DNA from 2 places in the Pedobacter sp. AW31-3R genome. Region 1 is predicted to be linked to the other one. Evidence: riboswitches for the same ligand, from Rfam matches in the RefSeq annotation. Region 1 holds a riboswitch; the other holds the start of a gene.

Region 1 (15,098 bases):
CCGGAGATGTCGTTACAATTAATGATGGCATTCTTTTTGACATTCCTGCTGAGGTACTGGAGGTGCATGGGAAGTCAGTACTGGTCGTCATGAAGCAATTGGATTGTGCATTGGTTGCCAAGGTTAAAGTAAAATCCGACCAAATTCTTCTGGCAAAAACAATGCGGGATAGCTATGCTGTAATCAATTAAAGTTTATGAACTAATTTATATCCGATCATGTATGGAGCTGCATCATGGGCAAATAGTTGAGCGCATCATTAGGCGTAATGGCCATAGTATTAGTGAATTGGCCCGTTTAGCGAAAGTAAACAGAAGATCTGTTTACAATTGGTTTAATCAAAGGAATCTGAAACCGGACATTATATTCCGTATTGGCTGTGTGCTCAATTATGATTTCTCAGCAGAGTTTCCCAACCTTTTCTCCAAAGGAGAGTTTAACAGGCAAAATAACTCTTTTATATCTGGTGCGATTACGAAATCAACGCATGGACAGGAGGAAACTGACTATTGGAAAGATAAATACATTGATCTGCTGGAGAGATACAATCAGTTACTGATGATGTGTATTGACAGTAAATCCTAATCTTTTTTCAAATCAATTACAGGAATAACCAGGCTTTTCATTAAAAAACCGACTTCCCTAAGAAATTTAAGCTGCTGTTTCAATTCTTCAACAGAAGTTTCACTGTCTTTTCCATCTATGACCTGGTCGGCAATAATCCTGGTCATATTCTCCAGTCCATCCCCTTCAACTGACATGAATTTTTCACACTGCTGAATGAAGCTTTCAAACTCTGTAAGATTGATATAGTAGCTGTTTCCATTGATAGTGACGATATATTTATTGTGCTGAGTGTTATCAATTAACATTTGTTTGATCATGTTCTTAAGAATTAAACGGTTATTTCTGTAATTATTCTGGGAATTTATAGTCTTAAAGAAGTTCTATAGAAGATTGATGTTTTTTATTATGTTTTTATGATGGAAAATTAGTGAGCTGTTCTTTTTAAGGCGAACGTCAGGTGTACGAGGGGAATATTTGCCCCAGCGGAGGATTTCTATTCCTGTGCACATCGGGTTAACCACTTGAAAGCCGGACAATTTTACCTATTTTTCCGGAAAAAAACGACTAAAAATTTATGGTCATTCAAAAACAAATCTGCTGTTTTTAATTTCATTCAGGATATCATGATATACGGGGGAATAAGACCGGCGGATCAGCGCAATTATCGTTAATATTACCATTTATTTTAACTCTTCATTTTTTATGACAGCCTACGAAGAAAAAGCATACATCGAATTGCAGTTTTGGCAACGTAAGATGCAAAAGAAGCCAGCGGTAACAGATCGTCTTTCAAAGGCTGTTCAGCAAAAAATCAATAGTTTCCTCCCGGAAAAGCTGCACAAGGGCATTACGGTGACCATAGAGAAAATGGTAAAGGCCGTACTTTACGGTGCAACCTATACCACTGCCAGTTCAAGGGAAGAAGGATCATTGGAATTTCGTGAAGCATTGGTCAGGCAGCAGATTTCCTTTTATCAGAAAACCGCCAGTGTAGAGGGTGCGGTTACAGGAGCTGGTGGCATTTTGCTTGGATTGGCAGATTTCCCTGTGCTTATTGTCTTAAAAATGAAGTTGTTATTTGAAATGGCTGCCTTGTACGGTTATGATGTAAGGGATTATAAGGAACGATTGTTTATTTTATATGTATTCCAGCTGGCCTTCTCCAGTCAGCAAAGCCGTAATGAAGTGTATTTGCGGATTGAAGGCTGGCAGGGGTACAGCAATTCATTGCCCGATAATGCAGGAGATTTTGACTGGCGCAGTTTTCAGCAGGAATACCGTGATTATATTGACCTTGCAAAAATGGCACAACTGGTCCCTGTAATTGGTGCTGCGGTTGGTGCAATAGCGAACTATAAACTGCTGGACCAATTGGGGTATACGGCAATGAATTGCTATCGGATGAGAAAGGTTAGCCCTTTAAAAGTACTCCGGTAATTACCATTTTTCCAATTTCCAGGCACTGTCCCAGAAAGCGAATTCCAGACGGCTGGCGGTGATAAAGGCTTCCGTCATCCTTTCCTGTTGCTGTGGTGTACACTCCAGGGCAACTTTATCGCATAGGGCAATCGCTTTTTCCACCAGCAGGCCAAACTCTTCCCCTGCGTACGTATCAATCCAGTTTTGGTAAGGATGGTGGTGTGGATCCTGGGTCTCAAGAATGAAATCACCTACCTTCTTATAGATCCAGAAGCAGGGCAATACGGCTGCCATTGCTGTTTCCACCTGGGCAAGCGCAGCGGTACTTTGCATGAAGTGCACATAATGGTGGCAGGTAGGGGAAAGGCTGGTTTTTCCTTTCACTTCATATTCAATAAAATAAGACTCATGTAAGGCATTCTCTACAACGATTGCACCCTCTGCAAAGCGGATAAAGTCCAGCACATGGTTGATGTCATGCACCCTTGCAGCGATCAGTGATAATGTCCTGCCAAAATATTCCAGGTAATTGGAGTCCTGCTGCATGTAGAACTTAAATTTTTCGATGTCCAGTGTGCCTGAAGCCAGGTGGGTGACAAATGGCATTTTAATGATGTCATTGTAAATGGGTGTTGCTTTCTCCCAGGTGTTATCCGACCAATTCATTTTTTATGAGGTGTTGAGGGTTAAAGAAATGATTTAAAGGGCCATTTCCATTCCCTGTTTGTACATCTGATCCTTGTACAATGGCTTCATTTACATATTCCTGGGCAGCGTAGACGGCATCAGCCAAGGCCATGCCCTGTGCCAGGCAGGCGGCTATCGCTGAAGAAAGCGTACAGCCGGATCCATGTGTATTGTTGGTATCGATCCTGTCGTAGTGAAACTCCTGCATGGTGTCCCCTTCGAAGTAGATCGAAGTCAGCTTGTTCCCTTCAAGGTGCCCCCCTTTAAGCAATACCGCTTTACAACCCAATGCCAAAATCTTTCTCCCTGCAATTTTCATGTCTTCCAGCGTATGGACAGGCATCCCTGCCAGTATGGTGGCTTCATCCAGATTGGGCGTAACCAGTGCCGATAGCGGGAAAAGGTGGGTAATTAATCCGGTAACCGTGTTGTTTTCTATGAGTTTATCCCCGCTGGTGGCTACCATGACAGGATCCAGTACTACCGGTATTTCAGGGTATAACCGCAATACGGCAGTAATGGTTTCTACCAGTTCCAGTGTATGGACCATGCCTATTTTAATGGCAAGGGGTTCAATATCAGTAAGTATGGCTACGATCTGCCCTTTTACTATTATTGGCGGTATGCTATGGATAGCCGTTACGCCCAGGGTGTTTTGTACCGTCACCGCAGTTATTGCACTGGTCGCGAAACAACCCAATGCCGCTATGGCCTTGATATCGGCCTGTATGCCTGCGCCTCCGCCACTGTCTGAACCTGCTATGGTCATGACAGATGGATATGTATATGATTTGATCATTTTATTTTTTCTATTTCATTTCTTAGCTGTTCGGCGGCCAATCCCGGTGATGCTGCAGCACATATTGCAGATACCACGGCAAGACAATCGGCACCGGCTTTAATGACTTCATAGGCATTGCCGATGTTCATATTGCCGATAGCGACCAATGGTTTAGTCGTAAGGCTCCTGATTTTTTCTACTCCCTGAAGGCCCCATTCCGTTACCGTATTGGTTTTGGTCAGTGTACTGAACACAGGGCTGATACCGAGATAATCGGCCGCCCTAGTATTTTCATTTTCCAATTGTTCCATATATTCAATGGAATATCCTAAAATCCCACAATCCTTCCAGGTATTTCTGATCTGTACAGGCGGCAGGTCGGAATTTCCCACATGTATACCACTGGCCTGGCAGCTTTGGGCTACCTGAAGGTCGTCATTCACCAGCAAGGGAACCTGGTATTTGTCCAGCATGTCTTTGAGTTTTTGCGTCTTCCTCTTCAATTCCTCTGCGGTGATCTCTTTTTCCCTGATCTGTACCAGGTCGACACCACCTTTAACTGCTTCTTCTGCTACCCTAACCATATCTTTCCCCAGGCAGGCCGCCTCACTGATAACGAGATACAGCTTATATGGGAAGGTACTATAGTGCATGTGTTCCCCCGGTCTTTAAAAGCGTCTTAAACTCATATTCCGTGATATTATATAATTTATCCGTTAAATGCATTTGCAGACTACCCGGGCCTTTTGCATTTGCCGCAGCAATTTCACCGGCTATGCTCAGCAAGGCCATGGCAGCAGCAGTGGCTTCCATCGCTTTACCCGGTAGAACGGCAAGGAAGGCACCGATCATTGCAGAGGCGGTACAGCCTAAACCGGTCACCTTTCCCATCAGGGGATGTCCATTGGATAAGGTCAGCGTATGGTCCTGGCTAATGATAATGTCGGTCGCACCGGAAATGCAGATGATGCTTCCTGAATATGCCTGCAAACGTCTCGCGGCGGCTATCGCCTCGGTACTTTCATGTGTGCTGTCCACTCCTTTAGTCGTAGATACGCTGTAGTTGGAAAGGGCCATGATTTCAGAGGCATTTCCACGGATTACCGTAGGTTTCAGCTCAATGAGCTGAGATAAAACCTTGTTACGGTAGGAGGTGGCACCGGCACCTACAGGGTCTAATACCCAGGGTTTTCCGGATGATGTCACCTCTTCAACGGCCAGCTGCATACTTTTTACCCAGTATTCATCCAGGGTTCCGATGTTCACTACCAATGCGGCTGCGATGCCTGCCATATCTTTTACTTCCGATTGTGCATGTGCCATCACCGGCGAAGCGCCAATCGCCAGCAGGGCATTGGCCGTATTGTTCATCACCACATAATTGGTAATATTATGTACCAGGGGGGATTGTGTTCTTACGGAGAGGATGTTTCTCCAGAGCTGCTCTTTCATGTTTGAAGGTGTATAATTAAAAGCGGCTAAAGAGCCTCCGGAACAGGAGGGGACCGATGAAGAATAGGTCTATACTTTTCCCTTCGACGGTATGAGCCGCATCAGGTTCAAAGGGACTATCTCAACTCTTTTCAGAATACCCCTAAAGCCATCGTAAAAGTAATAAAAAAATATGAGCAGTCAACACTCCTGAGGAAAGCGTTTTTTATGAAGCTCTGGACATATTCAGTACGCAGAAAAAAACTTTTATCTGTTACTGCTGTTGTTTGGAAAAGAAAAATAGAGGGGTAATCGATATGTATAATTGCCTTCCATGTTAAGCTTCCTATAAATGAATGTACACCAGAGTTTTACCGATCGCGAAATCCTTGAAGTCCTGTCCCTTTCTTCCAAGGCGACAGCCATATACAGTACCGATGAAATTATCATCGAAAGTGCAAATGATGCCATGATCGCTTTCTGGGGCAAAGACAGAAGTATCATTGGCCAGCCCCTTGGTGTCGCTGTGCCTGAATTAAATGGCCAGCCTTTTATAGCGATGTTGCAAAGGGTACTCCGAACGGGAATCACGGATTCCGGGAAAGCGATACCGGCAGAGACCAGGATCAGGGGGGAAAAACTCCAGGTTTCTTATTTTGATTATGAGTACAGGGCGATAAAGAATGCCGCAGGGGAAACCTATTGTATTTTACATACAGCAGAAGATGTGACTGCGAATGTCGTCAATCTTCATGCCCTGGAAAAGGCAGAGCGGAAGGCTGAGTTGCTGAACAGGGAACAGCAGCTGAATGAAGAACTTGCCGCCTCAAATGAAGAACTGAATTCTACCAATGAGGAGCTGTTTGAAGCGCAGGAAAGCCTTAAATTGCTTAATAATGAGCTGGAGAACCGGGTGGCAGAACGTACCGTTGCTTTGGCAAAGAGTGAGGCCAGCCTGAAGTACATGATCGCCGATGCACCCATAGCCATAGGCGTGTTTAAAGGCCGTGAAATGATGGTGGAAACGGCCAACCAGAAATTACTAGAGGCCTGGGGGAAAACGGGGGAGATTGTAGGCAAACCCCTGCATGTTGCGCTGCCTGAACTGGTAGGACAGGATTTTCTGTATATCCTTGACGATGTCTATTCCACCGGGGTTCCATTTTTCGGCAATGAGATTAGGGCATCGGTGGTCAAAAACAATGCTGTTGAAGAGGTGTATTCTAATTTTGTCTACCATCCTTTAAAAAATATGGCGGGACAAACTACGCATATCATGCTGGTTGCCCATCTGGTAACGGAACAGGTGATTGCCCGTAGAAAGGTTGAAGATGCAGAAGAGATGCTTCGGGTATCTGTGGAAGCAGCAAATGCCGGCACCTGGTATATGGATGTAAAAACACGGCATTTTAAAGGCTCGGCAAGGCTGAAGGAATTGTTTGGTTTTAAACCGGAAGAGGAAATATCATTTGATGACATTACTTCAAAGATACCCGAAGAATATCGTCGGCAGGTATTGAAGGGGGTGGATATGGCCCTTAGCAAAGGAGAACCCTACTTCCTGGAGCATCCGGTAATGAGGTCGGCTGAGCAGGGGGAAACCTGGGTAAGTGCACAGGGAAAGGTATTTAAGGATGGGGAGGGTAAAAACCTGCATTTCTCCGGAATGATCATGGATATTACCCAGCAAAAGAGAGACGAACACCGGAAGAACGACTTTATCAGCATGGTGAGCCATGAATTGAAGACTCCCCTTACCTCGTTAAGCGGTTATATACAGTTACTGGAACGTAATGCCAGAAAAACAGGGGATGAGTCTGGTATCCAGCTGATGCATAAAGCCGGAAATCAGCTGAGAAAAATGACCTCCATGATCAATGGATTCCTGAATATATCCAGACTGGAATCGGGAAAAATACACCTTCAGAAACAGGAATTTGAGCTGGATGAACTTATCCGGGACATGATTGAAGATACCCGGATTTCTTCTTCCAATTTCCAGTTTCATCTGAGCCCCTGTGAGCCCGTTCTCGTTTATGCCGACCGGGATAAGGTGGGGGCTGTGATCTCGAACTTGCTGAGTAATGCAGTGAAATACTCCCCCAATAAAAATCAGGTCATCGTTAAATGCGAATTAAAAAATAATTCTGCGGTAGTCAGCATAGAAGACGAAGGCCTGGGTATTGACCAGGAGGACGCTAAAAAATTATTCCAGCGCTTTTACCGTATAGACAATAAAGATAATCCCAATATATCCGGTTTTGGAATCGGCCTCTATCTTTCTGCTGAAATTATTCAGCACCATGGAGGAAAAATATGGGTGGAAAGTGAAAAGGGTAAAGGATCCATATTTTATTTCAGCCTGCCCTTACAGGATAAGGCATAAACGAATTCCTTCCTGACATGTGGATGGGCAGGAATCTTTCCTGTTGATTTCTTAGGCCTAATTTCTCTAAGCGGAATAAAATGATTCTTTGCGGTTGTAGGGCTGCAGAATTATGTTTTGCTTTAAGCTCAAAGTGGAATTGTTTTTATTTTATTTTACAAAAAACAAACATAATAAGTCTTAACAGTGTAATAATAGTATATCCTTAATCTTAATGATACTATCATTTACCTATTTACCTGATATAAACCCAATTGTTCCATTCCCTCATTCCGGGTTAAATACGCTTTCTGAAAGGGTGTCAATCGACTGTTTTTCATCACTATCCCAGCAGGCTGAAAAATATCCATTGGCAATAATGTATGGTAACAGCGGGCTATCAGCTCACAAAAAACAAGAATTGAATGCCTAAATCTCAAAACACCATTCCCTGCGTCATGAAAAACAGCAAGACGGTCAGGTTGATGCTAAAAATTACCTGTACACTGCTCATCAGTTCTTCCATCCAGGTGTCTGCAACAGATAAAAATTTCTACTTCCCATGGAGAAATAGAATAGCTACCGCTGAACTATTTCAGGACACGCTGTCTGCCAAAGCCCTGCAGGATACTGTGGCTAAGGCAAAGCAGGATTCCATCATTACTGGAAAGGTCACTGATGATAAGGGAAAACCGCTAACGGGCGTGACGATTATGGTAAAAGGGAAACAGGGGGGCACTGCCACTGATGCCAGTGGTAATTATGCGGTGACTACTGCAAAGGGTACTGATGTAATGGTCTATTCCCTCTCAGGTAAGGCGACACAGGAAATTCCGGTGAACAACAGGAGCGTGATTAATGTGAGACTGGCTTCTGCAGAGAAGGACCTGAAGGAGGTAGTCGTGATTGGCTATGGCAGCCAGGCACGTAAAGACATTACCGGAGCCATCACGTCGGTAAGGGAACGCGACCTGAAGGAAAGGCCGGTGACGAATATGGTACAGGCATTGCAGGGTAAAGCTGCGGGGGTATATGTAACCACCAGCAGTTCCAGTAACAATGGAAATGAACCAGGCGCTACACCCTCCATCTTTATCAGGGGTAAACGGTCGATTGCTGCAGGAAATGATCCTTTATACGTCATCGATGGTATCCCGGTTAACGGTGGACTGAATGACATCAATACAGATGATATTGTGTCGATGGACATCCTGAAGGATGCCTCTGCAACAGCTATTTATGGTTCCAGGGGAGCAAATGGAGTAGTTATCGTCAGCACCAGGAGGGGAACAAATGGGCCTGCTACGGTAAATTACAATGCCTATGCGGCCATAGGAACCATCAACAGGTATGTTGATGTCATGACCGGCCCGGAGTTTGCTGCCTATAAAAGGGAATCTCGCAGGGCAGCAGGGACCTACACAGACGGTGATCCGGATGCAGAAACTAATCTTTTTACGCCGGTGGAACTGGGTTCTATTGCCAATGGGAGTACCACCGACTGGCAGAGGCTGATGTTAAGAAATGAATTCCGGCAAAACCATGAGCTCAATATCAACGGAGGGACAGAAACGACCAGGTATTCCATTTCTTTCGGTTTTAATGACAACAAAGGATATAATCCGACGCAAAGTTTCAGGCGCTACAGCACCAGGATCAACCTGGATCAGGATCTGGGTGAACGCTTTAGGGTGGGAATTTCCATGCTGGGCTCATATTCGAAAGCCAATACTGCCAATTCCTATAACAATACCCTGATTGCTAACCCACTGGCACAGCCATACGACGCTGAAGGAAATTTGATTTTTCTGCCGATCAGCAGTGATGCTTTGCTGCCCAACCCACTTTCTGATATGGTAGATGGTGCGGTGATTAGCCGTAACCAACGTTTCAGGTTACTGGGCTCTATTTATGGAGAAGCAAAAATTACGGATGGACTAACCTTCAGGATGAATTTTGGCCCTGATTTATCGGAAAGCAGGTCTGGGAATTTCTTTAGTCCCAATACCACCTACAGGAATTTAAGACAATCGGCCGCATCTGTAGAAGATAATTTCAATTTTGTGTATACCTGGGAGAATATCCTGAGTTATAAAAAGACATTTGCCAAAAAACACAGTATAGATCTGACCGGCTTATACAGTATCTCTTCCCTGACCAATGAAGTGACCGGTTCTTCTGTTGAGGGATTGCCGCTGGAATCATTTGAATACCATAACCTGGGCGCTGCAAATACCATTCTTGGGGTAAACAGTCTGTATTCAAAATGGTCGATCCTTTCCTATATGGGGCGCGCGAACTATTCCTTTGATGATAAATACCTCGTTACGGTGACCATGAGGGCTGATGGATCTTCCCGTTTCGGATCTGATAATAAATGGGGATATTTTCCTTCCGCTGCTTTTGCATGGAACATTACGAATGAAGGATTCATGAAGGATATCAAAGCAATTAATAACCTGAAACTGAGGTTAAGTTATGGTAAAACTGGAAATACCGGTATCAATCCTTATCAGACCCAGGGGCTTCTTTCCCGTACCCAGTATGATTTTGGAGGCACAGATGCCTTTGGCTACCAGCTTTCTTCCCTGCGCAATAATGAATTGAAATGGGAATCGACTACCGCATTAAACCTTGGGCTCGACTTTGCCTTGCTGGGTAACAGAATTTCAGGTTCCCTGGAGTTATACCAATCGAAAACCTCTGATCTCCTTCTGCAAAAGGTATTGCCGGGCTCTGGAGGATATTCATCTGTGCTGTATAACGTTGGTGCCACACAGAACAAGGGTATAGAATTGAGTATTTCCACACAGAATATCCTGGCTAAAGGAGAAACAGGTTTTTCCTGGAGTACAGACTTCAACCTGGCTGCAAGCAGGGAGAAGATTACGGAATTGTCCCAGGGAAAAGTAGATGATCCGGGAAACCTCCGTTTTATTGGCCAGCCAATCACTGTATTCTACGATTATAAAAAGTTGGGGATCTGGCAACTTGGAGAAGAAGCGGAAGCAGAAAAATATACTTCAAAAGTAGGCCAGGTAAAAGTACAGGATACTGATGGAAATGGAAAGATTGATGCAAATGACCGGGTAATACTGGGTACTCAGCTTCCGGACCTTACCGGTGGGATCACCAACAGGTTCAGCTATAAAAGATTTACGGTCTCTGCCTTGGTGATTGCCAACTTTGGGAACCTGTTCTCCAGCCAGCTCTACACCACGGCAAACAATACCATGACTTTACAGGGACGCTACAATAACCTGAATGTGAACTATTGGACACCAACAAATCCGACCAATGATTTTCCACAGCCCAACTATGCCAACTCCACACCACTTTTTGCCAATACCCTACAGTACTTTGATGGTTCATTCGTGAAAATTAAGAACATTAGCCTTGGCTACCAGTTTTCATCGGAAATTGCTAAAAAGATCGCTGCAAAATCTCTGCGGATTTATGGCAGTGTACAGGATCCTTTTGTATTTGCACCCTATGTAAGGGACTACAACGGGACAGATCCTGAAATCCCCGGCAGACCCGCCTTAGTTACTTATACTGTTGGACTTAACGTTTCCTTTTAAACCCTTGTATCCATGAAAAGAATATATATAGCCTTATTATTGTCGACAGCACTACTGATTTCTTCCTGCAAAAAAGAGTTGAATGAAGATAGCCGCAGTGAAGTAACAGACGATTACATCAATACACCAGAGGGATTCCAGAGTACGGTAAATGCGGCTTATAGCTTCCTGCGTACCTATTATGGAACAGAATTGGGAGGGAATTTAAGCCTGAGCGGGACGGATGAGTTCACTGCAGGTAAAGATGCCGACAGGGATTACAATAGTTACAGCAGCAACTTAAATGCGACCAAATTACATTTCACGACGACCTGGAATAACTTTTATCAAGCGATTAACAACTGCAATGCGGTCATTAACCGTGCAGCACAAATCCCGGGAATGGATGAAACCTTAAAGACAACCAGGGTAGCAGAAGCCCGTTTTTTACGGGCACAGTATTACTTTATGCTTGTCCAGCTATATGGCGCAGTGCATTTGACGCTTACCGAGACCCAGGGGATCAGCACCACCGCATCGAGGGCACCGGTTGCTGATGTTTACCAAGCTATTATTGAAGACCTGGATTTTGCCACTGAGCATTTGCCGGTAACGGCTGAAAATTATGGCAGGGCAACAAAACCCGCTGCAGCACATCTGCTTTCGAAGGTCTATTTAACCAGGGCTGCACTGAACAACAACCAGGAAGATTACAGTAAGGCAGCAGCATTGGCGAAAGGGGTGATCAATGATTATTCCTTCCGCTTACTGGATGATTTCTCTTCCGTATTTGCCCAGGGCGCAGGTGAACAAAACAGTGAAGTGATCTTTTCTGTACAATACAGTTTAAACGTGCTGACCAATGGGGACGGAAATCAGCTGCATTTGATGTTCTTATTTCCCTACGACCTTCAGCCGGGTATGAAACGTGACCTGGCAAACGGACGCCCATTCAGTAGGTTTAAACCTACAGCATATAACCTGAATACGTTGTACAATCATGCGATAGACGGAAGATTTGATCAGACATTTAAGCGGGTATATTTTTGTAATAACCCGGGGACCTATACCGTCAATGGGCATCAGGTCCAGATGAGTATTGGAGATACCGCCGTATATTTTCCGGATGTGGAGATGACTGCCGAGGAGATTGCTGAAAAGGATTATTCCGTGTATCCGCCAAGCAAAGTTACGGAAGCGATTTATCCTACATTAAGTAAGTTTCTGGATCCTTTAAGAAGGGATGTGAATGATGCTGCGGGCAGCAGGGATTTTATTTTATTCCGTCTTGGAGAAACCTATTTGATCGCAGCAGAGGCGTTGCTGCAGAGTGGCCGGCAGACGGAGGCTGTTACCCTGATCAATACCTTAAGGCGCAGGGCTGCTAAAACAGGAAGTACAACGGCTGAAACGTCGGCAAACAGGTTGGCGATGGAGATTAGTGCTGCCCAACTGGATATTGACTTTATTCTTGACGAAAGGATGCGTGAGTTAAATGGGGAACATCAGCGTTGGTTTGACCTGGTTCGGACCAAAAAACTGGTCAGCAGGGTCAGGGAATACAATGTGCTTGGGGCACCAAATATACAGGACTTCCACATGTTGAGACCTATACCTCAGGAACAGATCGATAGGACAGACGGTGGGATTTCAGCATTTCCGCAGAATCCGGGTTATTGATAACCTGAAATTTACCAGGAGGAGAAGTACCGGTAGGGGTAATGCCGGTACTTTTTACTGGAATTTAATTGTGGCTTTGGATCTTACTTTTTATGGTTTCCTGGATAATGCTGTCCAGTTCCCTGGCCGATATGTGGAGATAGGACATTAAGGTGTGGAAAGTGTCTGGTTCACTTTCTGTATCTTTTAGCAATTCTACAATACCCATAATGCGTGCGAGCGGTGCTCTTACCAGGTGTGCCTGTGACCACTTTATTTCACTTAAATGGAGATTATGCTGCTCTATGGCATGGATGTAATTTGTCCGCTGGGTAATATCCCTCGCATTGGCAAGGATACCCTCAATGCCCGGTTCATTCCGTAAATCTGTCACAACCATTTCTGCCCATCTGATTTCATTATTGCCATTGGTATACCTGAAAGGAGTGAGGTCAATACTTTTGAGGGAATTCAGTTTCGCAAACTCTGTCTTAAATAAAGGTAAGTCCAGCGGATGGATGAAATCAAAAACGTTTTTTCCAAGTAAGGAGTCAGGTTGTATGTGCAAGAGCCTTTCGGCATTTGGACTCACATACAGGTAGTTATTGTCTGTATCCAGGATGAAAATTAAATCTGCTCCATCATGTATTAAAGTTTTGAAACGGCGTTCGCTCGTCATTAAGGCTTCCTCGGCTTTTATTCTGGCCGTTTCATCTATAGCCATCACCAGCCTGGCTTCTTTTCCATTATAGGGAATAGAATTCCCCTTCGTGAATACCAGCATGATTTCGCCCGATTTCTTACGATGGCGTGCAGGAGTAGTATGGTAAAAACCTTCCTGAAGTTCGTTTTTGATCATGTGCATGAAGTCTTTGATATCTTCTTCAGGCCGGATGTCTGTTAAATCCATAGCAAGGAATTCTTCCCTGCTGTATCCGTAATCATTAACTGCTGCATCATTGACATCCAGAAATTTTAAAGACACAGGGTCATAGACAAATGTAGGCTGCGGAGAGAACTGGAAGAGGTTCCGGTATACTTCCTGGTGTTGCCTGTTTTCAAGGATCACCTGTAAAAGAGCTGCAGCACGTTCTATGATCTTCTGTTCCCCAAGGTCAGGATTTTTGATTTCCAGGTAATAGATGCCAAATGTTGCCAGTACCTGTCTATCGGTATTGATGATGGGGTAAGACCAACACGCCTTTAAACCGGCCGCAGTGGCAAACTCATGAAAATTAGCCCATCTCGGATCATTGGCAATATCATTGGAAATGACTTCTTTTTTCAGGTAGGCTGCAGTCCCGCAGGAGCCCTTGCTGATCCCTATTTCGATTCCATCAATGGCGGTAATGAATTTTTTTGGCAGGGATGGGGATGACCAGTTGTACATCCTGTTATTTTTTATCTGCATAATGGAACAGCGCATTTTTGGAAAAAGGGCTTCTATTCCTTTGGTGTAACAGGATAATACTGCTGTAAGGGCTACATCTTTTGAGGAATTTAACTGAAGCACTTCTTTTTCCAGATGTTCCAGGTTGTTAAATAAACTGAATTCATCGATGCTTCTTTCTGCCAGTACCTGTATGGAGATATCTGTATAACTGATCGCTATATAATTCACTACCTGGTTTTCATCCAGCAGCGGATAAATGTCGAGCCGCCAATGTTGTTCGCCAAGATCCTGTAGCTCACCCCTGCTGGAATGGAAATTCATGTCCTGAATCTGGTATAATTTCTTTTCCGATAATACAAAGTTAAAGGCCTCATAAATATGAGCTGCCATTTGCATATCACAGTCATGATCTGCTGTGAAAGCATCAAAAAAGGTCTCCCCTGGCTGATAGGCCGAAGACATAGGCACAAGATGATGAAAAGAATGATTCACCAGCGCAATTGAAAAGGAGGGGGCATCTGCTTTGAGTATAATGCCAGGAGTCGGCTGGCAATTATAAATTATTTCAATCTCCTTTAAGTTCATTATCATAGGATATAGGAATCAATCTACTATTTTTTTGTAACAATGAGCATTATTTTGTTGATGTTTAGCGATTTGTCAATAGAGATATGGCGAATTTTAATTGAGAAAGGCGATTTTTTAGTGCAAATTATATGTAAATATCTGGTTACACAAATGGATATTGCCCTGGTCAGCCCTGATGCTACAGGCTTGCATTTTGAGCTAACCAGGGTACAATTGGACGTCAAAGGTTTGTTTAAACAGGGATATAGATCCCTCTTACTTCGTTCAGTTTCATGGTCATCTGTTGTGCATCATGTTGGATCCAAATTTCATAGTCTTCAATGGCTTTTAATCTCAACTCATCAGAAATATATCCTTCTTCTACCATTTGTGTCGATTGCGCTACTTTTGACCAGATACCTATCCTTGACAGGAAATTATCTTCTCCTCTCTTATACGTCTCATCGGCATTCAATACTTCCACTCCAGCAAAACCTGCTGATGTAAAATAATCCTGCAGATCATCAGCGATATGGTTATTCATCCCGGCATCACTTCGCCATTTCAAAAAGGTCTGATAAAACGACCGCATGCTTTCTGGTGGAGAGGGGAGCCATGCCAGGTTTTCATGATTATAATCCAGAATAGAAATCCTTCCCCCTGGTTTCA
Region 2 (15,098 bases), 430 kb from region 1:
CCTGAAAAATGGCAGGGGAGTCATGGTCGTGGATGATGAAAACAGGGAAAACGAAGGAGATTTAATCTTTCCTGCGGAAAGCATGACTGTCGCTGATATGGCTTTAATGGTCAGAACCTGTACAGGAATTGTATGCCTGTGTTTAAAACCTGAAAAGGCAGATGAGCTGGAACTGTTTCCGATGGTACAGGAGAACAGCAGTAAATATCAGACACCATTCACGGTCACGATTGAAGCCAGGGAAGGCGTAACGACAGGGGTATCTGCTGCTGACCGTATTCAAACCATCAGAACAGCTGTTGCTGATGAGGCGAAACCTGAACATCTGGCCAGACCGGGGCATGTATTTCCCTTAAGGGCAAACCCTGCAGGCGTGCTGGGAAGAAGAGGCCATACCGAAGGAAGTATTGACCTGATGGTACTTGCAGGATTAAAACCTGTTGCCGTTTTATGTGAACTGACGAATGATGATGGTTCCATGGCTAAATTACCCGAAATCTCTGCTTTTGCCAGAGAACACCAAACAACCGTAGTATCGATAGAAGATATCGTTCAGTACCGGTTGAGTACAAACAGCTAGACCGGCTGATCAGCTAAATCCGGTTAGCTTATAGAAGAACTGATCAGTTTTAAACAATCTTCATCAGTTCTTCTATAAATAATACGGCCGATTTCTTCCGGTATGCTCCTTTCTGCCATAAAATAAAAGCCTGCTTAAAAAGCTCTTTCCCAGAGATGGGCACAGCCGTCAGGTTCTCCCAGGTACTGATTGCTTTTTCATTAATGATGGTGGCCCAATGTCCCGAGTCTACCATGGACAAAAGGGAATGTACATCATTCATCTCGATTTTGATCAGCGGGGAAATATTATTCTTTCTGAAAATTTCATTGAGCAGATCCCTTGAACTGAACCCGTTACTTGGTAAGATCAGTTCCAGCTTACCCAATTCTTTCAGGGAGATTTTTTGGAGTTTTGCCAACGGATTCTTTTTTGCAACCACCATCATGATTCTGGAAGAAAAAAGAGGCTGCATTTCCAGTCCTGCATTGTCCTCCTGCTCATGGAAGGCCACCATGAAATCAATGTCGGCCATTCTCAGTTTATTTTCCAGCTCTCCTGAAGTTCCATATTCTACATGGATCATGATCCCCGGAAATTTTTCCAGAAAGGGTGCCAGCGCGGGCAGCAGTAAGGAACTGAAAGCATAAGTCACCCCAATTTTCAATTCCCCCGTCACCAAATTGTTCAACTCAAAAACTGCCTGTTTTGCCTTTTTGATGTCCAGGATCACTTGCCTTGCATGGAATAGAAATACCGACCCTGCCTCGGTGAGCCTGACCTGCTTGCCTACCCTGTCGAACAATAACATGCCCAGTTCATCCTCCAGCTGCTTGATTTGCTGGGAGAGGGTCGACTGCGTCACAAAAGATGCGGCGGCGGCATCCGTGAAGTGGAGCATTTCTGCTGCCTTGATAAAATAGTTGAGCTGACGTACTTCCATATTGATCGTTAAAACTAATCAAAATCATTAAATCTATCAATTTTATAAATATATTCTTTATGCCGAAATTTGTTGGCATCATATTTAATCAATACCATGACTCTATTCAGATCTTTAAAATCACGTAATTTCAAACTGTTTTTCTATGGACAATCTATTTCCCTTATCGGGACATGGATGCAGAAGACCGCCGTAAGCTGGTTGGTTTATCAGCTTACAGGATCAGCTTTGTTATTGGGGGTGGTAGGATTTGTGAGTTTAATTCCTTCGCTGGTATTGTCGCCCTATGCGGGCAGCCTGGTGGACAGGCATAACCGTTACCGTATCCTGGTGATTACCCAGGTGGTATCGATGATCCAAGCCGGTGCATTGGCCGGGATTATCTTTTTCGGTTTTAACAATATCCTTTTTATTATCGGACTTAGTCTGATGCAGGGGGTGATCAATGCTTTTGACATTACCTGCAGGCAATCACTTATGGTGGAACTTGTTGACGATAAAGCAGACTTGCCCAATGCCATTGCTCTAAACTCTACGATGACGAACTTTGCGCGTATTGCGGGGCCTGCGGTGGCGGGGATTATCCTCAGTACGCTGGGAACCGACTTCTGTTTTATCGGTAACTTCCTCAGTTATATTCCGGTATTGATCTGTTTGTTTATGATGCGCCTGGATGTTCAGGTGATCGCAAAACCTGTGAACAGCATCTGGAAAGAGCTGCATGAAGGATTCAAATATGTGTCGGGTGACAAAGACCTGAGCAGTGTCCTGATGATGATCGGGATCAGCAGTCTCTTTGTGATGCCTTTTAATACCCTGATGCCCATTTTTGCCAAAGATCTTTTCCATGGAGATGCGAAAACATTCAGCTGGTTTGAAAGTGCTGCGGGATTAGGTTCTATCGTCAGTGCGGTATACCTGGCGAATCTGAAACACAGCAATACCCTGATGAAACTGATTGTCATTGCTGGCGGAATATTTGGGTTCAGTCTATTGCTGCTTTCCTATGCGCCGCAACTGCCTGTCGCCTTATTGTTTATGGCAGCAACAGGAGTGGGGATGATGGCACAGACTTCAGCGATCAATACCTATATCCAAACCCATTCCATTCCTGAAATGCGCGGACGTGCCATCAGTTATTATGTCATGGCCTATCAGGGACTGATACCTGTGGGGAGTTTAATGATCGGATGGCTGGCGAATGCGATAGGACCACGTCCTGCCGTGTTTATTGAAGGAATTATAGGTTTAACTGCCACAGCACTCTTCGTTTATTACCGAAGCAGAAATGAGGCAGTTAAACCAGCTCAGAGCTAAATAATTCAGCTGCTGAACTAAAATACTTCATTGTTTGAACTAAATACTTAATCCCCCGAACATGCTGAAGAGGATAATGAACAGTACAATAGCAGTAATGAGCACATAAAGTTTATCTTTTTCAAGTACAAAAGAAATCAGGGAAAATATAATGCGGATAATGGGGGTAGCGATGAGGATCACTACCCCTAATTGTATCACTTCTGTGGAGCTCCCACTGGCAAGTCCCTTTATAATTCCTGTCAGACTGGTGTATCCTGCGGGTTCACCACTGAAATGTACATAGTCTGGCATTCCTGATCCCTTCTGGAAGAGGTACAGTATTCCTCCAATGATGGCAACAATGCCGGATAAAAGCACACCATATCTTAAGACCTGACCAATGAGCTGTTGCATATCATAGTCGGTTATTTTTTTATTTTCTGTAGTTTTCATGTCGATGAATAGGTTGAATATTAGAATTTATGGTGAAAACCATTGTAAATCATGTTTAATGCAATCATGGTAATGGCGATGCTGAAAATAATCTTCAGCCATTTCACATTGATGCGCATCAGTAATTTAGATCCTGTAAATGCACCGGCGAGAACACCAATGATGACAGGGAATGCCAGTCCGGGATCAATATATCCCCTTTGCAGATACACGACAGCACTTGCTGCTGCGGTTACGCCGACCATGAAATTACTTGTTGTGGTGCTCACCCGGAAAGGTACCCGCATGGCACTGTCCATTGCAAGGACTTTTAAAGCTCCGGAACCTATCCCCAGAAGTCCTGATAAAACACCGGCAATGGTCATGATCGAAAATCCACCCCCAATATTTTTTAAATTATAAGAGACGATACCCTCTTTTGTCGGGTAACTGCCATTCAGTTTCAGGATATAGGAAAGCTTACTTCCTTCCGCAAGTGCGCCTTCGTGTTTTTTCCTTAAAGTCATGGCCGCAGAAAAAATGAGCATGACGCCAAAGAGAATAGCAACGATGTTTACCGGGGTATAAATAGCGAGGATAGCACCCACTACCGCCCCGGCGGTGGTGGCAATTTCAAGGAACATACCAAGTCTCACATTGGTGATCCCTTCTTTTACATAGGCACTTGCCGAACCGGAAGAGGTGGCAATAGAGGCGACCAGGGCGGCACCAATGGCATAACGGATATCTACATGGAACACAAGTGTTAAGAGGGGAATGATCACTACGCCACCGCCCAGACCGGTAAGTGAACCGGCTAAACCGGCAAGGTAAGCACCCAATAAAAGAATAATGGTGAAAGTTAAAATAGTCATGATATATTAATAATTGTTGTCTAAAATATGTTGTATAAAATGGATGGCCGATTCTTCGTCCCGCAAGGCAATAGCCTGGGCGAGCTGTTCGTGCAAGTGCTGGCTCTTTGCGAAATGAGCGATGGTCTGGTCTTCTCTTTTGGAGAAGAAGCTTTTGATCACTTTGGTGAAACTCTGGTAAATATCTGCAAGAATGGTGTTGCCTGAAGCTTTGGCAATCGTGATATGGAATTCAATATCCGTATCTGCACATCTTTTCTCAGCATTTGCCTCCACTGCATCATTTCGCTTCCGGAGCAGCTCTTGCATCAGCTGCAGTTGTTCAGCTGTCCTGTGAATGCAGGCAAGGCGGACGATTTCTTTCTCCATTAAAGCCCTGACGGCATTTACCTCCTCGAAATCGGCTCTTCTCAGGCGCTGATTTAAGGTTTCATCCTTAACTTTTGAGGCGACAAAGGTGCCTGATCCCTGTTGTACCCGCAGAATCCCTGAGATGGCAAGGGTTTTTATCGCTTCCCGGATCGTCGATCTGCCCACCTGATACAAGTCCATCAACTCCGGCTCTGAAGGAATTTTCTCCCCCTTTTTCAGTCGCCCGCCCGCAATATCATTTTTTATCGCGATGATCACTTTATCTGATAATTTCTCTTTTGTTTTCATGAGTTTCTACATTCCTCCAAAATGTGTTATATAATCCTGTTAAGCCTTATTTTGTGATAACCTTTATCCGGTCAGCACCCGTATAGCTGCTTATAAACATCTGATGTTTCAAAGGTGGTAATTAAATTTAAACATCAGATGTTTGTATGTTGATTGTGACAAAGAAAAGACTGTCCTCCGGGCTTTAAAAAAATAAATATTTCTTTTTTTAATAAAAATAAGATAGGTTTACAAAAAACTTTAGGGGTGCCTTGTGCTGAGATATACCCTTTGAACCTGATGCAGTTAGTACTGCCGAAGGGAAAAGTAAGGCCAATACCTGCTATTGGTTTTTCATTCCTTATTACAGGCCATTCCTATCGTTTGCTAAAAAATGAAAAGAATGGAAATTACTGTAAACAATCAAACTTATGTTGTTCATCCCGGCTGTTCCCTAAGGGAATTGCTTGCTGTTTTATCGCAGCATGCAACCGGAGGAATGGCCATGGCTGTCAATCATGCTGTGATTGCTAAAACACTTTGGGAGGACTATTTCCTTCAGCCAGGCGACCAGGTCATGCTCATCAAAGCTACCCAGGGAGGCTAATATTCCCCTTCAACCTATAAAACCACATCACATGAAAGTAGAAAAAACTCCCAACCAGGAAGTCATCAGCAGAACCCCCTTCCCGGCATCACGTAAAATTTTTGTCAGGGGCGAAATACATGACATCCGTGTCGCCATGCGCGAAATCAGTCTCACGGAGACAAAAATCCACAATGGGTTTGGCTTAACGGAGAAAAATACTCCGGTAACGGTATATGACACCAGTGGTCCTTATACCGATCCGGATGCAGACATAAATGTCAAAGCAGGTTTACCCAGATTGCGTGAGTCCTGGATTACAGGAAGGGAAGACGTGGAAAAGCTGGACAAGATCACTTCAGCGTACGGGGCGAAAAGACTGGCTGATCCGGCATTGAATCATCTCCGTTTTGGCTTTCAGCACCAGCCGTACCGGGCACGTCAAGGCGCAAATGTCACCCAACTGCATTATGCCAGAAAAGGAATCATTACTGCGGAAATGGAATATATCGCCATCCGGGAAAATCAGCGGATCGACCTGTTGAATGAACAACTGGGAGCACAGGCTGAGGTAATGAACCACCAGCATAAAGGACATAGTTTCGGAGCCAATACCCCCAAAGGATACATTAGCCCGGAATTTGTACGGCAGGAAGTTGCCAGTGGCAGGGCGGTGATCCCGTCGAACATTAACCATCCGGAGCTGGAACCGATGATCATCGGGCGTAATTTCCTGGTAAAGATCAATGCCAATATTGGGAATTCGGCAGTCACTTCCAGTATTGAAGAAGAAGTAGAGAAAGCCGTATGGGCATGCCGCTGGGGTGCAGATACCATCATGGATCTTTCCACAGGGAAAAACATTCATGAAACCCGGGAATGGATCATTAGAAATTCACCTGTTCCGATAGGAACTGTCCCTATTTACCAGGCATTGGAAAAGGTAAATGGGAAAGCTGAAGACCTGACCTGGGAATTGTTCCGCGATACGTTAATTGAACAGGCAGAACAGGGGGTGGACTATTTTACGATCCACGCCGGCGTATTGCTCAGGTATATTCCTCTCACTGCAAAGAGAGTCACCGGCATTGTATCCCGTGGGGGCTCAATCATGGCAAAATGGTGTCTGGCGCATCACCAGGAAAGCTTTCTTTATACCCATTTCGAGGAAATTTGTGAAATCATGAAAGCATATGATGTTTCCTTTTCACTAGGCGACGGATTGAGGCCGGGATGTATTGCCGATGCCAATGATGAGGCACAATTTGCGGAGCTGAAGACCCTTGGGGAACTTACCAAAATTGCCTGGAAGCATGATATCCAGACCATTATTGAGGGGCCGGGACATGTGCCGATGCACCTGATCAAAGAGAATATGGAGAAGCAGCTGGAGTATTGTTCAGAGGCTCCTTTTTATACGCTGGGACCATTAACGACAGACATCGCACCGGGCTATGACCATATCACTTCTGCCATTGGGGCCGCTATGATCGGTTGGTTCGGTACGGCCATGTTGTGTTATGTCACCCCCAAAGAACACCTGGGACTTCCGAATAAAAAGGACGTAAAGGATGGGGTAATTACCTATAAAATTGCGGCACATGCTGCGGACCTGGCAAAAGGTCATCCTGGTGCCCAGTACAGGGATAATGCATTGAGTAAAGCACGTTTTGAATTCCGCTGGGAAGATCAGTTTAACCTGTCGCTCGATCCGGACACGGCAAAAGAGTTTCATGATGAAACCCTGCCGGCGGATGGAGCAAAGATCGCTCATTTCTGTTCCATGTGCGGACCGAATTTCTGTTCCATGAAAATTACGCAGGATGTAAGGGAATACGCCGCAAAACAGGGCGTAGAGGAATCGGATGCCTTAGCGAGGGGCATGCAGGAGAAATCGCGCGAGTTTGCGGAAAAAGGCAGTGAAATTTATCTGTAACAATGGAACTGATCGTGATTTCCAGGCCCGGTTACTTTAAAGGTGAAGCCAGTCAGATCAACCGGTTATTTGAAAATGGGATGGAATTGCTGCATCTCAGGAAGCCGGAAAGTCACCCGGCAGATTTCAGGAAATTACTGAAGGGAATATCACCTGATTATATGGGAAGGATAGCCATTCATCAGCACCATGACCTGGCAGCCGAATTTAACCTGCGCCGTTTTCATTATCCTGAACGACTAAGGCTGCTCAGCAGTCACCAGATGCTGGAACAACTTCAGCAGGAGGGATTTATACTGAGCAGCTCTATTCATGATTTAAAAGCCCTTCAGGAGCTGAAATATATGGCCTATGTTTTTTATGGCCCGGTGTTCAACAGTATTTCAAAACCAGGGTATAAAAGTGTTGTTGCCCCGGATTTTCGTTTACCGGAAAGGGGAGAAGAGCAACCTAAAATCATTGCCCTTGGAGGAGTTAAGGTAGAGCGGTTGGAAGAACTCAGGAACATGAATTTTGACGGTGCTGCATTCTTGGGTGCTGTATGGGAAAACGGTATGGGAAAATCAGGGGGAGAAGCATAAAGCGTGAAAGATAGCCTCCTAAAGAATCAACTCATAAAGAATAAAACGATAAAGAAATGATTGACAAGATACAAATTGACCGGTTACATTATATCTCCCGGTCGGCTGAAGACGGATCACATCTGACCTCCATCGAACGTGTACTCCATGGAGGGGCCAGTTGGGTTCAGTTGCGTATAAAAGAACAGCCGGAAGCAGAGGTATTGCGCATCGCTAAGCAAGCGGTAGATTTATGTCAACAGTATAAGGCCAAACTGATCATTAACGATTACCCTAAAATTGCCTTGCAATCCGGTGCCTACGGGGTGCATTTAGGGCTGGATGATATGCCTATTCCTGAAGCAAGGGCATTGTTGGGTAAGGCCAAATGTATAGGAGGAACGGCCAATACCTTCAATGATATCCTGCGTAGGGCAGAAGAGGGTGCAGATTATATCGGCCTGGGTCCCTACAGGTTCACGCAGACCAAGAAAAATTTAAGTCCCATTCTGGGCATAGCAGGATACCAGGAGATTATGGAACAAATGAAACAAGCAGGGATAACTATTCCGGTAATTGCCATTGGTGGGATTGAACCGGAAGACTTGCCCCTCCTTCTGGACACCGGTATACATGGTGTTGCCGTTTCCGGAGCACTCGATGCCCGGAATGAACAAAGTAAAAGGATTGAAGCATTCTATCAGCAGTTGACTACTTCCCTGATCGTTCCCCAGTAGATGAGCTGGTCTGGAAAAGATCAAGCCATGATATCAGGTGATATCTGGATTATAAACCCATAAACCGATAAAAACAGGCATATGTTAAAAATAGCAGATAAAATATTTGGCTCCAGGTTATTTACCGGGACAGGAAAATTCAGTTCAGTGGCACAAATGGAAGGTGCTTTACTGGCCTCTGAATCTGAACTCGTTACTGTAGCCTTAAAAAGAGTAAACATCAACGATGCAGAAGATGATATGTTGCTTCGTCTGAAACATCCACATATCGGTTTACTCCCGAATACCTCCGGTGTCCGTACGGCGAAGGAAGCTGTTTTTGCCGCTCAGCTGGCAAGGGAAGCTTTGGAAACCAACTGGATCAAACTGGAGATCCATCCAGATCCGAAATACCTGATGCCTGATCCGATTGAAACGCTGAAAGCAACAGAAGAACTGGCGAAAGCAGGTTTTATTGTCCTGCCCTATATCCATGCAGATCCTGTATTGTGTAAACGGCTGGAAGAGGTGGGGACGGCTGCGGTGATGCCCCTGGGTTCGCCAATAGGCAGCAATAAAGGACTTCGGACGATAGATTTCCTGGAAATTATTATCAGTCAGAGTACTGTACCTGTCGTTGTAGATGCCGGTATAGGTTCTCCTTCAGATGCTGCCAAAGCCATGGAGATTGGTGCCGATGCAGTGCTGGTCAATACAGCTATTGCTGTTTCCAATGATCCTGTGGCCATGGCTATTGCCTTTAAAATGGCTGTTGAAGCAGGGCTAATGGCTTTTGAGGCACGGTTGGGCGCTATTTATTCACAGGCTGTAGCCAGCAGTCCTTTAACCTCTTTTCTCGATGACTGATCCCTTCACTAACCAGACCGATACATTTACTAAGTTATTTGATACCTATAACTGGGAGGAGACCAGTAAAGGTATCTATGCAAAGACCAGTGCTGATGTAGAACTGGCTTTAAGCCGTAGCAAAAGGACACTGGAAGATTTTAAAGCGCTGATTTCCCCTGCTGCCGCACCTTACCTGGAACAAATGGCCAGGTTGAGTCAGCAGCTGACGCGGAAAAGATTCGGTAATGTGATACAATTATATGTACCCTTATACCTTTCCAATGAGTGCAATAACATTTGTACCTATTGTGGTTTCAGCTTTGACAATAAGGTAAAGCGGAAAACCTTGTCACCGATGGAAATCATGCAGGAAGTGGCGGTATTGAAGGCCATGAACTACGACCATGTGCTGCTGGTGACCGGGGAAGCCAACCAGTCTGTTCATACTGACTATTTTAAAAAGGTATTGGAATTGATTAGGCCCCATTTTGCCAATATCTCTATGGAAGTGCAACCCCTGGATGTAGCAGATTACCAGGAACTCAGCCCCTACGGCTTGCATACTGTACTGGTCTACCAGGAAACCTACCATCGGGCTGACTATAAAAAACACCATCCAAAAGGAAAGAAATCCAATTTCGAATACCGGTTGGAAACACCGGACAGGTTAGGAGAGGCCGGAATCCATAAAATGGGTTTGGGGGTATTGATTGGTTTGGAGGACTGGCGGACAGATTCTTTTTTTACGGCATTACACCTGAGTTACCTGGAAAAGAAATACTGGAGAAGTAAATATAGCCTGTCCTTTCCGCGGTTGCGTCCCTTTAGCGGGGGACTCGAGCCTAAGGTGGAAATGAACGACCGGGAGCTGGTGCAGCTCATCTGTGCTTACCGTTTATTCAATGAGGAACTGGAGTTATCCATTTCCACACGGGAGACTGAAATTTTCAGGGACCATATCGTGAATTTTGGGATTACGGCAATGAGTGCAGGTTCAAAAACCAATCCTGGTGGATATGCCGTTGCCCCGGAATCCTTAGAGCAATTCGAGATTTCTGACGAACGTAGTCCGGAAATTATTGCGGGTATGCTCAGGCAAAAAGGGTATGAGCCTGTTTGGAAAGACTGGGAGAAATATTTTTAATCCCTTGTAATTGGATGTTAAACTTTTATTTGGGCCTTATGCTTGTATGTAGAAGTAGCTTATCTAGCAGTAGCAATTGCATTTAGAGTGAACACTTGTATTTGGAAGTATCACATTTCTAGCTTATTGTAATAAAGCCCCACCTGGTCGTCATTCGGTCCTATTTAGGCATAACAATGGGCCTGCGTAAAAAGAAATAATCTTCCGTATGTGCAGCAAACTCCTGGAAACTTTCAGATCCTTCTATTCCTTCCGGAAGTTTCTTGAAATTTTCAGGAGTAATAAATCTCCAGGTCACTCCATCATTACCCTGTACCGAAAGGACTTCAATAGGAAAATAAAGCACAAATTCCTGTAAGAACTGTTGTTTACATGCCGTCCACTCGCTGGTACTTCCCAGGTTACGGGGCCAGGTATATAACTTATGGGCTTCCAGGCTTCTGCCATTTTCATCGATATAAACCGACTGTTTCAAGATCAGGTCGCTCAGTTTCACTGCGGCAGGGATATCCCCTCTAAAACCGCCTTTATTTGCTGCAACCACGATAGCTTTGGCCACAATAAAAGGAACACTTGAACCGCTATTTTCCACCACGGAGAGCTGATCAATAAACACATATTTACCTTTTTGAAGTAATTCAGGGGGATTTATTTCTTCAGTTTTTTCTTTTAACATGATTAATTTCATTTATCGTAAAAAGCCGTTGGCAATATAGGAAATATCGTCATTTATGACAATATGGTGTGGGATAATTTAAAACTTTGCGGGATATTTAGCGTTTAATAATTCTAAATAAGCCTGCTTTCAGCATGAATGATATAAATAAGAAAAAAATAGTTATAGTAGGCGGAGGATTTGCTGGCGTAAATCTTGCTAATCAATTAGCTTCCCACAATGCTTTTGAAGTTGTCCTGGTAGACAAGAACAATTACAATTTCTTTCCGCCATTATTGTATCAGGTAGCTACCGGTTATCTGGAAACGTCAAATATCAGTTATCCTTTCCGTAAACTGTTCAGGGGTAAAGAGAATATCACCTTTAGAATGGGGGAATTGCAGGAAGTCATGCCTGAAGAGAAAAAACTTCTTCTTTCTACAGGACAAATAAATTATGACTATCTGGTATTCGCAACAGGCTGTATCACCAATTACTTCGGCATCAGAAGTGTGCAGCAAAATGCCATTCCCATGAAAACCGTAGCTGATGCTTTGTCCATGCGTAATACTTTATTGGAAAGACTGGAAAGGGCATCGAGAGAAACGGACCCTGCCAAACGTAAAAAACTTCTTACCGTGGTAGTTGCTGGTGGCGGACCAACAGGTGTAGAAATTTCGGGGATGTTTGCCGAGATGAAAAAGAATATCATTGCCAAAGATTACCCTGAACTGAAAGGTTCAAAGGGCGAGATCTATCTTGTAGACGGGTTGAAATCTGTTTTGGCTCCAATGACAGAGAAGTCGCAGAAATATACCCATGAGATGCTGACCAAAATGGGGGTTAAAATAAAGCTGAACAGCATGGTAAAAGATTTTACCAATGATACCGTTTATTTTGCTGACGGGGATAGCATTGAGGCGAAAAGCCTGATCTGGGCAGCAGGGGTGACAGCCATTGCTTTCAATGGATTGCCTGAAGAGGTTTATGGAAGAGGTAAAAGAATGATCGTTGATGAATTCAATAAAGTCATCGGTCAGGAAGATATTTATGCCATTGGTGATACCTGTCTGCAGACCACGGATAAAGATTTCCCGCAGGGGCATCCACAGGTGGCACAGGTAGCCATACAGCAGGGACAAAATCTGGGTAAGAACCTCATCAACGACCTGAAGAGCCAATCATGGAAACCTTTTCACTACCATGACAAAGGTTCAATGGCAATTATTGGTAGAAATAAAGCCGTCGCTGAGTTGCCCAAACCAAAAGTATTTTTCAGTGGATTCCTCGCCTGGGTCATGTGGATCTTTATTCACCTCTTGTCACTGATCAACTACAGGAACAGGTTGAAAACATTGTACAACTGGACTTCGGCATACTTTACGCAGGATCAGGCATTACGCTTTATCGTACGACCTGCAAGTAAAAGGACCTGATTTGTTTCAGTATCCTTTCTCCGGATTCCGGGAATAGAAATCATATCAATCCTGAAGGGACATCCTGAATAAAGGTGTCCCTTTTTGTCCTTATACATTCCCTCTGCGAGGAAATAAAAATTACAATTTATAGGCAAATTAAATTTGGTTACCTGCATCATCCTAAGCCATAACTATTACTTTTGCCTTTATGGATGATTTCTTAGCCGCGCGACTCCAAATGGCCTTTTCCTTAGGCTTTCACATTGTTTTTTCCTGTATCGGGATGGTCATGCCATTCTTCATGTGTACTGCCCATTACCTATGGCTTAAAAAGAAAAAAGCTGTTTATCTCGATGTGACAAAAGCATGGAGTAAAGGGGTAGCGATCTTCTTTGCCACCGGTGCTGTATCAGGAACCGTACTCTCTTTTGAACTGGGCCTGCTATGGCCGAAATTCATGGAACATGCGGGACCGATATTCGGAATGCCCTTTTCCTTGGAGGGAACAGCCTTCTTCATTGAAGCCATAGCCCTGGGTTTTTACCTTTATGGCTGGAACAGGTTCAATGCCTGGTTCCATTGGTTTACCGGTTTGGTGGTCGGCATCACTGGATTGCTCTCCGGCATATTGGTCGTTGCTGCCAATGCCTGGATGAATAGTCCCGCGGGATTCGACTTCATCGACGGTCAATACCTGAACATTGATCCGGTGAAAGCCATGTTCAACGATGCCTGGTTCTCACAGGCACTGCACATGTGTGTTGCAGCCTTTGTTTCCACAGGTTTTGCCGTAGCAGGTGTTCATGCCCTCATGATCCTCAAAGGGAAAAATGTGGCCTTCCATAGTAAAGCATTTAAAATTGCAGCCGTATTCGCCACTATCGCTGCCTGTCTGCAACCGCTAAGCGGTGATATTTCGGCCAAAGATGTGGCCAAACGTCAGCCTGCTAAACTGGCAGCCATGGAAGCCCATTTCCATACCGAAAAAGGAGCTTCATTAATTATCGGTGGAATTCCCGATACGGCCACAAAGCAAGTCAACTATGCCATAAAAATCCCCAAAGCTTTAAGCTTTATGGCTACAGGCGATTTGGATGCTGAAGTAACAGGGCTGGACCGTATTCCCCAGAAAGACCAGCCACCGGTTGCTGTGGTGCATTATGCCTTCCAGATTATGGTAGGACTGGGCATGGCCATGTTAGGTCTGGCCATTGTTTATTTCATTGCGCTCTTCAAAAAGAAAAACTGGCAGGAGAGCAAATGGCTGCTCTGGTTATTTGTCATTGCCACGCCTATGGGTTACATCGCGCTTGAAGCGGGATGGACGGTAACAGAAGTGGGCAGACAGCCCTGGATTATCAATGGGGTAATGCGCACGGCAGATGCGGTAACGCCTATGCCCGGGATTGCCTATTCTTTCTACCTCTTTACCGGGGTGTATATCTCCCTGGCGATCATTGTAAGCCTTCTTTTATTCAGGCAGATCACCATGGTGGGTAAACTATACGATTCTTCCACAGACAAAAAAATCCAGTAGATATGATTTATGTAGTTATTGTTTTCCTATGGACAGCCATTCTGCTGTATATCTTACTGGGCGGGGCCGATTTTGGTGCAGGTATCATGGAACTTTTCACCTCCAAAAAGAACAGGCACAGAACCCGTAAAACGATGTATGAGGCTATCGGTCCGGTTTGGGAAGCCAACCATATGTGGCTCATTATTGTCATCGTAATCCTCTTCGTGGGCTTTCCAAAAATATATACCACAGTTTCCATTTACCTCCACATCCCGCTGGTATGCATGCTTCTTGGCATCATTGCCCGCGGAACGGCCTTTGTCTTCCGGAATTATGATGCGGTTAAAGATGACATGCAGAAGCTGTATACCCCTATATTCGTTTTGTCCAGCCTGGTGACCCCATTTTTCCTTGGGGTAATTGCGGCAAGTGCCGTGTCGGGTAAAATTGATTTACAGGCCAAAGACTTTCTTTCCGCCTATATCCTGAGTTGGTTCAACTGGTTTTCTATCACTGTAGGCTGGTTTACCATTTCCATCTGTGCTTACCTGGCAACTGTTTTTATTATCGGGGAAACGGATAATGAAGAAGACAGGTTGCTATTCACGCGAAAAGCGAGACGTGTAATCTTCGTTGTCATGGGCGCTGGTGCATTGGTATTCATTGCTGCTTATATGGAAAACATTCCACTGCTGCAATGGATCCTGAGTGATGAGCTGGGGGTAATCGCCATTGTCTCTGCCAGTATTTCTCTGGTGATCATGTTTTTTATGCTGAACCGGAACAAACCCGGATGGCTGCGTTTTCTTGCAGGTTTCCAGGTCACGATGATCCTTTTCGCCGCCACCTACAGTCACTTTCCTGATATTGTGCTCCTGAAAGGCGGTGAAAACCTTTCCCTTCTGGCACATCAGGGAGAATACAAGGCTATTGAAGGTCTTGCCTGGGCTTTAATGATCGGCAGTATT

The links. A riboswitch is a leader RNA that binds a small molecule or an ion and turns the genes downstream of it on or off. The one in region 1 is predicted to bind thiamine pyrophosphate.
Region 2: another riboswitch for thiamine pyrophosphate. It lies ahead of thiS (sulfur carrier protein ThiS); the one in region 1 lies ahead of thiM (hydroxyethylthiazole kinase).

The regions. Positions count from the first base shown of each region.
Region 1 is NZ_CP197475.1:1,625,181-1,640,278, forward strand. It holds gene ACSBL2_RS06715 (UpxY family transcription antiterminator) at 1-191, shown strand, start outside; gene ACSBL2_RS06720 (helix-turn-helix domain-containing protein) at 223-585, shown strand; gene ACSBL2_RS06725 (hypothetical protein) at 582-884, opposite strand; gene ACSBL2_RS06730 (EcsC family protein) at 1,270-2,004, shown strand; gene tenA (thiaminase II) at 2,005-2,652, opposite strand; gene thiD (bifunctional hydroxymethylpyrimidine kinase/phosphomethylpyrimidine kinase) at 2,636-3,472, opposite strand; gene thiE (thiamine phosphate synthase) at 3,469-4,107, opposite strand; gene thiM (hydroxyethylthiazole kinase) at 4,097-4,906, opposite strand; TPP riboswitch at 4,968-5,060, opposite strand; gene ACSBL2_RS06755 (ATP-binding protein) at 5,238-7,271, shown strand; gene ACSBL2_RS06760 (SusC/RagA family TonB-linked outer membrane protein) at 7,709-10,831, shown strand; gene ACSBL2_RS06765 (RagB/SusD family nutrient uptake outer membrane protein) at 10,844-12,490, shown strand; gene ACSBL2_RS06770 (PAS domain S-box protein) at 12,555-14,447, opposite strand; gene ACSBL2_RS06775 (methyltransferase domain-containing protein) at 14,683-15,098, opposite strand, start outside.
Region 2 is NZ_CP197475.1:1,193,512-1,208,609, forward strand. It holds gene ribB (3,4-dihydroxy-2-butanone-4-phosphate synthase) at 1-580, shown strand, start outside; gene ACSBL2_RS04980 (LysR substrate-binding domain-containing protein) at 630-1,502, opposite strand; gene ACSBL2_RS04985 (MFS transporter) at 1,599-2,819, shown strand; gene ACSBL2_RS04990 (DUF1634 domain-containing protein) at 2,859-3,254, opposite strand; gene ACSBL2_RS04995 (sulfite exporter TauE/SafE family protein) at 3,275-4,108, opposite strand; gene ACSBL2_RS05000 (FadR/GntR family transcriptional regulator) at 4,115-4,768, opposite strand; TPP riboswitch at 5,001-5,088, shown strand; gene thiS (sulfur carrier protein ThiS) at 5,151-5,354, shown strand; gene thiC (phosphomethylpyrimidine synthase ThiC) at 5,386-7,269, shown strand; gene ACSBL2_RS05015 (thiamine phosphate synthase) at 7,272-7,850, shown strand; gene ACSBL2_RS05020 (thiamine phosphate synthase) at 7,907-8,566, shown strand; gene ACSBL2_RS05025 (thiazole synthase) at 8,648-9,412, shown strand; gene thiH (2-iminoacetate synthase ThiH) at 9,405-10,538, shown strand; gene ACSBL2_RS05035 (hypothetical protein) at 10,699-11,214, opposite strand; gene ACSBL2_RS05040 (NAD(P)/FAD-dependent oxidoreductase) at 11,349-12,629, shown strand; gene ACSBL2_RS05045 (cytochrome ubiquinol oxidase subunit I) at 12,820-14,148, shown strand; gene ACSBL2_RS05050 (cytochrome d ubiquinol oxidase subunit II) at 14,151-15,098, shown strand, end outside.